DNA from 4 places in the Pseudomonas sp. Sample_16 genome. Region 1 is predicted to be linked to each of the others. Evidence: predicted binding sites of a transcription regulator. Region 1 holds the regulator's gene; each other region holds the start of a gene.
The links. The regulator FliA, encoded in region 1, starts transcription of late flagellar genes. The targets are predictions, from matches to a motif close to CTAAAGTTTNNNNNNNNNNNGCCGNTAA.
Positions count from the first base shown of each region.

Region 2: the regulator FliA is predicted to act here: its motif matches at 1,249-1,276, upstream of D8U69_RS01895 (flagellin).
Region 3: the regulator FliA is predicted to act here: its motif matches at 1,271-1,298, upstream of motA (flagellar motor stator protein MotA).
Region 4: the regulator FliA is predicted to act here: its motif matches at 1,347-1,374, upstream of D8U69_RS09190 (methyl-accepting chemotaxis protein).

Region 1 is NZ_RCOB01000197.1:111,924-114,126, reverse strand. It holds gene flhF (flagellar biosynthesis protein FlhF) at 1-29, shown strand, start outside; gene fleN (flagellar synthesis regulator FleN) at 146-976, shown strand; gene fliA (RNA polymerase sigma factor FliA) at 973-1,713, shown strand; gene D8U69_RS26365 (chemotaxis response regulator CheY) at 1,880-2,203, shown strand, end outside.
Region 2 is NZ_RCOB01000016.1:7,671-9,873, forward strand. It holds gene D8U69_RS01895 (flagellin) at 1-1,168, opposite strand, end outside; gene D8U69_RS01900 (ketoacyl-ACP synthase III) at 1,417-2,203, opposite strand, start outside.
Region 3 is NZ_RCOB01000052.1:168,357-170,559, forward strand. It holds gene D8U69_RS07665 (HDOD domain-containing protein) at 1-1,200, opposite strand, end outside; gene motA (flagellar motor stator protein MotA) at 1,367-2,203, shown strand, end outside.
Region 4 is NZ_RCOB01000066.1:4,246-6,448, reverse strand. It holds gene D8U69_RS09190 (methyl-accepting chemotaxis protein) at 1-1,272, opposite strand, end outside; gene D8U69_RS09185 (hypothetical protein) at 1,552-1,806, shown strand; gene D8U69_RS09180 (lipocalin family protein) at 1,838-2,203, shown strand, end outside.

The DNA.
Region 1 (2,203 bases):
ACCACAGCCCCACCAAGCAGGTAGGCTGAGGTAACAATGAATAGTTTTTGTACCTACATCGATGGTCTGCCATGCATTGTTCCGATTGTGAACGCGCAGCCAGTAATGTGGCCTCCGTCTATGCAAGACAAGGTAAAGAAATAACATGGGCAGCATGCATCCCGTACAGGTGATCGCGGTGACCGGCGGCAAAGGTGGCGTCGGGAAGACTAACGTGTCAGTGAACTTGTCCCTGGCTCTAGCTGAGCTCGGCCGGCGCGTCATGCTGCTGGACGCCGATCTGGGGCTGGCGAACGTCGACGTTCTGCTGGGGCTGACACCCAAACGGACCCTGGCCGACGTGATCGAAGGTCGCTGCGAGCTGCGCGACGTCCTGTTGCAGGGCCCCGGCGGCATCCGCATCGTTCCCGCCGCGTCCGGCACCCAGAGCATGGTTCACTTGAGCCCGGCGCAGCACGCCGGCCTGATCCAGGCCTTCAGCGATATCGGCGACAACCTCGACGTACTGGTGATCGACACCGCTGCGGGGATTGGTGACTCGGTAGTCAGTTTTGTCCGTGCCGCCCAGGAAGTGTTGCTGGTGGTCTGCGACGAGCCGACCTCCATTACCGACGCCTACGCCCTGATCAAACTGCTCAACCGTGACTACGGCATGAACCGTTTCCGCGTGCTGGCCAACATGGCCCAGAGCCCGCAGGAAGGGCGCAATCTGTTCGCCAAGTTGACCAAGGTCACGGATCGTTTCCTCGACGTCGCCCTGCAATACGTCGGCGCCGTGCCTTATGACGAAAGCGTGCGCAAGGCCGTGCAAAAACAGCGTGCCGTCTACGAAGCATTCCCGCGCTCCAAGTGCTCGCTGGCGTTCAAGGCAATCGCGCAGAAGGTCGACACCTGGCCGTTGCCCGCCAACCCGCGTGGGCATCTGGAGTTCTTCGTCGAACGCCTCGTGCAACAAACGGCAGGACCCGTGCTATGACAGCCAGCGGCTACAACCTCTACAAGAAATCGGCACGCGATGCGCAGTACGAGCTGATCGAGCGTTACGCGCCGCTGGTCAAACGCATTGCCTATCACTTGCTGGCGCGTCTGCCGGCCAGTGTCCAGGTCGAAGACTTGATCCAGGCCGGGATGATCGGCCTGCTGGAAGTCTCGACCAAATACGACGCCAGCAAAGGCGCGAGTTTCGAGACGTACGCGGGCATCCGCATCCGCGGCGCCATGCTCGATGAAGTGCGCAAGGGTGACTGGGCGCCACGCTCGGTCCACCGCAATACCCGCATGGTCAGCGACGCCATCCGCTCGATTGAAGCGAAAACCGGCCGTGACGCTAAAGATCACGAAGTTGCGGCCGAACTCCAATTGAGTCTCGACGATTATTACGGGATTTTGAACGACACCCTGGGCAGCCGGTTATTCAGTTTCGACGATCTGTTGCAGGACGGCGAACACGAAGGGCTGCACGAGGATGGCGCGAGTGCTCATCTCGAGCCGTCACGCGATCTGGAGGATGAACGCTTCCAGGCAGCGCTGGCGGACGCGATTGCCAATTTGCCGGAGCGCGAGCGACTGGTGTTGGCGCTGTACTACGACGAAGAGTTGAATCTCAAGGAAATCGGTGAGGTCCTGGGGGTCAGCGAATCTCGGGTCAGCCAGTTACATAGCCAGTGCGCGGCCCGTTTAAGGGGGCGTTTGGGAGAGTGGCGAGCGCGCTGAAGGCAGTGTGGGGGCACTGCGACGTGGCTGGTGGGGTGATGAACCGCGCCGGTCTCGCTTCGTTGTACTCCAGACAGTCATCGAGTGCTTTGCCAGATTGATTGAAATGGCGCGTCCAGGTGCTGGGCGCGTTTTAGTCTGCTTGGAGGTCGAATTGGACAAGAACATGAAAATCCTCATCGTTGATGACTTCTCAACGATGCGGCGGATCATAAAAAACCTGTTGCGTGACCTTGGGTTCACCAACACGGTCGAGGCCGACGATGGCACTACCGCCATTCCGGTCCTCAACAGCGGGAGCATCGACTTTCTGGTGACCGACTGGAACATGCCTGGCATGACCGGTATCGATCTGCTGCGTCACGTGCGTGCCGATGAAAAGCTCAAGCACCTGCCGGTGTTGATGGTGACCGCTGAAGCCAAGCGCGAGCAGATCATCGAAGCGGCCCAGGCCGGTGTAAACGGCTATGTGGTCAAACCCTTCACGGCC
Region 2 (2,203 bases), on a different contig from region 1:
CGTTTTGCGCGTTGGCGGCAGTGGTCACGTCAGTGTTGCTGACAACGGTTTTGGTCGAGTTGGCAGAAGTTGCTGCGGCAGCACCGAACAAGCCACCAACGCCAGCACCGGACAGCGAATAGCTGTTGGTGGAGTTCAGCGACACAGCGCCTTGAGCGACGATAGTGCCCGCGAGCAGCGTTGTGTAACCGCTCAAAGTACCGGCACCGTTTTTCGTCGCAACCTGAACGCCTGCAATGTTGGCGTTACCGTTGTCGAAAGTCAGGTTCTCACCAGTATCGGATTTCACCGACAGGCTCTGTGTGGAAGAATCGTAGTTAACGCTGATACCCAATTTCGCAGCGTTGGATTTCAACTGATCTGCCAGATCGGAAGTGCTAGTGATGCCAGTGAAGCTCACCTTTGCACCAGCCACAGTCAGATCGAAAGCAGCAGGCAAAGCAGCGGTAGCCGTTACTTTGAACGAAGCTTCAGTGCTGGCGGTAGCGCTCAGACCACCTACAGCACCGTTCAATTGGGCCGCAACAGACTTGGCCGAATCGTTTGCAGCAATAGTCAGAGCAGCACTGGTCTGACCGCCGCCTGTCACAGTAATGGTACCAGGAGCGTAGGCACCAGCAGCACTCGGTGCGTTGGTTACGCTTTTCAGTTGCTGCGAACCAACGTTGTTTGCCGCTACGTTACCCAGAGTCATGTTGATGGTCTGGTTGGCGTTGGCGCCCACTTGGAAAGCGGTAGTACCGAAAGAACCGTCCAGCAGGTTACGACCACCGAAAGTAGTGGTGGTAGCGATACGAGTCAGTTCGGAAGTCAGAGCAGCGTATTCGGCGTTGTTCGACTTACGGTCTTCAGCGCTTGGCGAGCCGTTCGCGGAAGACAGAGCCAGGGTACGCATTTTCTGCAGGATGTTGGTGGATTCCTGCATCGCGCCTTCAGCAGTTTGCGCGATGGAGATACCGTCACCGGCGTTCTTGATTGCGGTCTGCAGGCCGTTGATCTGGCTGGTCAGACGGTTGGAAATTTGCAGGCCAGCAGCGTCATCTTTAGCGCTGTTGATTCGCAGGCCGGAGGACAGGCGCTGCATGGAAGTCTGCAGGTTGCCGGAAGCTTTGTTCAGGTTGTTCTGAACGGTCAAGGAAGCAAGGTTGGTGTTTACTGTTAAAGCCATGACGAAATCCTCGTTGGATGGATACTTCGGCTTCCGGCCCTGACATCCGTCGGGTTTGGCCTAGAGAACCTACGTAATAGTTATCGTCGTGAGGTGGCTTTGCTTGAGGGGTTTTTTCGAATTTTTTAGTGGCAGCGTGCCAGCCCTTTATTTTCAAGGCTTTACAGACAAAAAGTCGGCGCCAGAAAAACGCAAAACGCCCGGTAACCTGAGTTGCCGGGCGTTTTTTTTGCCTGCGTTCGGATTGATCAGCCGCGATAAAGAATCGCCGAGCCCCACGAAAGGCCTACGCCAAAGCCGCTGATCGCCACGCGCGTCCATTTCGAATCGAACACGTGGTTCTGCAACAGCAACGGAATACTCGATGAAACCGTGTTGCCGGTTTCGAGCATGTCCTTGACGAACTTCTCCGGCTCACCTTCTTCAAAGCGACGCGCCACGGCATCGACGATAGCCGCGCTGCCCTGGTGAATGCAGAAGGCATCGATGTCGCCGGCTTGCAGGTTCGACTCGTCCAGCAGCTCATGCAAATGCGCCGGGACTTTCAACAGTGCAAAGTTGAATACCTGACGGCCATTCATGAAGAACACACCATCGGTAACCTTCAAGTGCGGTGCACCGGAACCGTCGGTGCCGAACTTCGACTTGCCCAGCTGCCAGACAGCGTTTTCGCCCATCCAGGTTGCGGTGGCGGCATCGCCGAACAGCATGGTGGTGTTACGGTCTTCCGGGTCGACAATCTTCGAATACGGGTCGGCGGTAATGAGCAGGCCGTTTTTCAGCCCCGCCGCTTCCATGAAGCCTTTGATCGCATAAATGCCGTAGACGTAACCGGAACAGCCCAGGGAAATATCGAAAGCGGCGACATGGGTCGGCAGGCCCAACTTGTCCTGAACGATCGCAGCGGTGTGCGGCAGCCCTTCTTCATCACCGTTCTGGGTGACGACGATCAGACAGTCGATGGCTTCACGCTTGAGTTCGGGACTGGCGGCGAACAGCGCATTGGCGGCTTCGACACACAGGTCGGAGGTTTCC
Region 3 (2,203 bases), on a different contig from region 1:
CCGCAGGTTGGCATGGGCTCGATCAGCCATCAGGATCATTACCCGGCGCATGCCGCACGCGACCAGGGCGTCGCGGGCCGAGGTGGTCAAGTGCATGGCGTTGGTGAAGCGGCTCGGCTCGATCAGCAATTCGGCACATTGACGACGCCACTTTGCCAGGTCTTCGGCGGTCGGCGCCGGGGCTGGCAACAGACCGGCATGCACTCGATTCGTGCCCCATGGCCAGAGCAATGCAACGGCAGGGTGCCAAAGGTCGGGCATGGCGTGATGGCGGGCGCTGTTGGCGGCCTGCTGGTGCAATTGTTGTTGCACCTCGTCCATGGGCATTTGCAGGTAAAGGCTGGTCAGGTACTGCCAGCGCTCGCTGTGCGGACTGTCCCAGGCCTGTTGCGCCGACAGCGCCAGCCCGTTGGCCAGCAGCACCGTGTTGGCGGGCTGGTTGAGCCAGCGGCGCAGCGTCGGATCGTCATCCAGGCGATTTTGCTGGCGCAACGGATGCTCGCTGTCGCGGGCAATGCGCAGGACTTTGACCAGTTCCCGCTGTTCGGTGAGCAACAGTTTATAGCCTTGCTGCACCCAGATCGGCAGGTGCCAGGCCTCCACCAGAGCCAGGCCGATTTCCAGCAGGCGCGCGCCAAACAACTGCTTTTCGACTTTACGCGCCGACTCGCCTTTATGGATGACCCGCAGCTCCCATTCTTCGAGCAACTGCGGATGCGTCAATGCCAGGGGCCACAGTGGTGACAGAAACAGCAGGCTGCCCCAATGAATGTCCTGCCACAGGCGCGCGAGGCGGCTGGCGAAAAAACCGTTGGCTTGTTGCGTCGCGTGCTGGCTGATCATTTGTAGCTGACGCAGTGGCTTGGGAATCTCGCCCATGGGCGCGGCAGGCAAGCGTTCCAGCAATTCTTCGGTGCGTTTCAAACCGAGGCGGTTGATCGCTACCTCAAGGTTTTCTGCCGGCTCGGTCATGCTGCCGTGGGTGTGGCGGTTGGCTTCGCGAATCACGCTCAAGGCCAAAGCCGGACTGTCCTGCATCAAATCGGCGATGTCGCGCAGCGAGCTGCGACTGTCGCGGATCGCCCGGCAGACGCGGTCGTGACTGGCCTGCGGAACCGGCAGGCGGACGCCATCCAGAAGCTTGACCCAGCCTTGGAGCGTGGTTGGTTTGGGAGTCGGGACGTTCGTTTCGTTAACCATGTCTGGAGGCGATCATCGTCTGCGTTACCTGCGCCCGGAATGGGTCAAATTGGCTTTTCGCCTGAACTGGCTATAGTCTGGCGCAGTTTTGCCGATAAGTAGAAGAAGAGATTTTTTAACTTCCGAATATGACCTTGAACCCGACTCAGTAAGTGCTCTCCTACCTATGGCTAAAATAATCGGCATCATCGTCGTATTCGCGAGCGTGCTCGGCGGATACGTGCTCTCCCACGGCAAAATTGCCGCCCTGATCCAGCCTTTCGAGGTGATGATCATCGGTGGTGCGGCCCTCGGCGCATTCTTGCAGGCCAACCCCGGCTACATGACCATGCACGTGCTCAAGAAGTCCCTGAGCATGTTCGGTTCGCGTTTCAGCCACGGTTTTTATCTTGAAGTGCTTGGCCTGATTTACGAGATCCTCAACAAGAGCCGTCGTGAAGGCATGATGGCCATTGAAGGCGATATCGAAGATGCCGCCGCGAGCCCGATCTTCGCCAAGTACCCGACGGTCCTGAAAGACGAGCGCATGACCGCGTTCATCTGCGATTACCTGCGCATCATGTCTTCCGGAAACATGGCTCCCCATGAGCTGGAAGGCCTGTTCGACATGGAACTCTACAGCCTCAAGGAAGACCTTGAACACCCGTCCCATGCGGTGAACGGCATCGCCGACGCCATGCCCGGTTTCGGTATCGTCGCGGCGGTATTGGGGATCGTGGTGACCATGGCGTCCCTGGGTGAGGGCGATCAGAAGTCCATCGGCCTGCACGTGGGTGCGGCGCTGGTCGGTACCTTCTTCGGTATTCTCGCTGCCTACGGTTTCTTCGGCCCGTTGGCCCATTCCCTGGCCCACGATGCCAAGGAAGAGCTGAACGTCTACGAAGCCATCAAGGCTTCCCTGGTGGCTTCGGCTTCCGGCATGCCGCCATCGCTGGCCGTCGAGTTCGGGCGCAAGGTTCTGTACCCGGCGCACCGCCCTAGCTTCGCCGAGCTGGAACAAGCG
Region 4 (2,203 bases), on a different contig from region 1:
GTCTTCGGCCAGGCTGCGCGCATCGCTCGAATGCTGCGAGGCGAGGGCGGCGTTCTGGGCGATTTCCTGGGCGGCGGCGCCAAGCTGATTGATCGCCGCGGCCACGCTGCTGGTGCGCGAGGCTTGCTGGTCGGAGTTGTACATCGACGAATTGGAAGCTGCGACAACGCGCAGGGCGACTTCGTTGACCTGACCGGTGGCCGAGGACACTTCGATGATCGAGGTGTGAATGCGCTCGACGAAGCGGTTGAACGACAGCCCCAGCGCACCGAATTCGTCGTGGCCATGAATGGTCAGGCGTTTGGTCAAGTCACCTTCGCCTTCGGCGATGTCGTGCATGGCGCGGCCCATGGTCAGCAGCGGTTGCATCAGCAGGCTGATCAGCATGCCCAGCAATGCAATGATGATCACCACCGCAATCACCATGGCAATGATGGCCGAGGTGCGGAATTCGCTAAGCATCGAGAACGCGGTGTCCTGGTCGAGCACCAGTGCCACGTACCAATCGGCCGACGGCACCCCGTTGACGTGAGTAAACGAGATGAACTGGCGCTTGCCATCGATCTCGACCTCTTTCATGCCGGGGCTGACCTTTGGCGCACCGTTGGGGTAAGCCTCGGTCAGGTTCTTGAGTACCAGCTTGCTGTCCGGGTGGATCAGGATCTTGCCGTCAGCGCCGACGATGAAGGCATGTCCGTGACCGCCGAAGTTCAGCGAGTTGATGATCTCACTGACGCTGGACAGGTCGATATCGGCGCCGGCCACGCCGATCATCTGGCCTTGGCGCTGTACCGGCGTTGCAACGGTAATCACCAGTTTGCCGGACGAAGCGGCGATGTACGGTTCGGTGACGATGGTCTGTTGCGCACTGTTGGCAGCCTTGTACCAGCCACGGGCCCGTGGGTCGTAATCAGCTGCGCGGTTGCCTGCCGGAACCGAGAACATCACACCGTCGGCACCACCGAAGTAACTCAGCTGGAAATTACCAGTGTAGGCGGGCAGGTCGATGATGCGTTTCAGGCTGGCCGGGGCATTGCCATCGGCAGTGACTTGCTGGGCCATCGATTGCAGCAACTGCATGCGGCTTTCCAGCCAGGTCTGGATGTTGCTGGTGGTCAGGCTGCCGAGTTCCTGCATCGATGCTTCGGTGCTGCTGCGCAAGGTCTGCCGTTGGCGATAGTCGTTGAACAGGATGAAACAAGCGAATGCGACGGCCACCACGAGGGCGGCAGCCAACAAGATCTTGTGGCTGAACTTCATGTTTCGGGTCATTGGATGAGCTACCGCAGGGAATCTGGTCAACAAAGGAGGGGCAATGGCCACAGGCGTGGCTTTGCGTTGCATTTGTGTCGACTGGGCGGCGCCAAAGATTAGGCGAATGTGCGCAAAACCGACGAAATACTCGATCGCCATGCAAAGTGGCTGATTTGCCGGGTAGAGGCAGACGAGCGGCCCAACAAATAGCCGGTCGCTCAGGGAACCAGATTAGGGTTTTCTCTTCTAAGGTTCAGTTTGGCAGTCATGCCATTCCCCACCGCCTCTGGAGTTCACATGTCGCTGCGATCCATCGCCCTGCTTTCGTTCTGCGTGTTGTTGGCTGCGTGCAGCAAAGTCAATCAGGAAAACTACTCGAAGCTCTCGGCCGGCATGGCCAAGGCCGAAGTTGAAACCCTGTTGGGCAAACCCGCCGATTGCTCCGGCGCACTCGGCATGTCCAGTTGCACATGGGGCGACAAGAACAGCTTTATCAGCGTGCAATTCGCCGGTGACAAAGTGTTGATGTTTTCCGGCCAAGGCCTGAAGTAAACCGGGGCGAAGTGCCCACGGGAGAAAAACAATGAAGCGGTTATTGATGATGCTTTTTGCCGGCCTGGTATTGGCCGGTTGTGCCACTTCTGGCCAGGATCCGTTGGCGCCCAAGACAGCCAACAGCGTCAACCTCAAGCGTTACCAGGGCACCTGGTACGAGTTGGCCCGTCTGCCGATGTATTTCCAGCGCGATTGCGCGCAATCCGAAGCCCATTACACGCTGTTGCCCGATGGCAACGTCGCGGTGCTGAACCGCTGCCTGACGGCGCAGTGGCAATGGGAAGAGGTCAAGGGCACGGCTTATCCACAGGTGCCGGGTAAAACCGACAAGTTGTGGGTCGAGTTCGATACCTGGTTTTCGAGGCTGATTCCGGGTGTGGCGAAGGGCGAATAC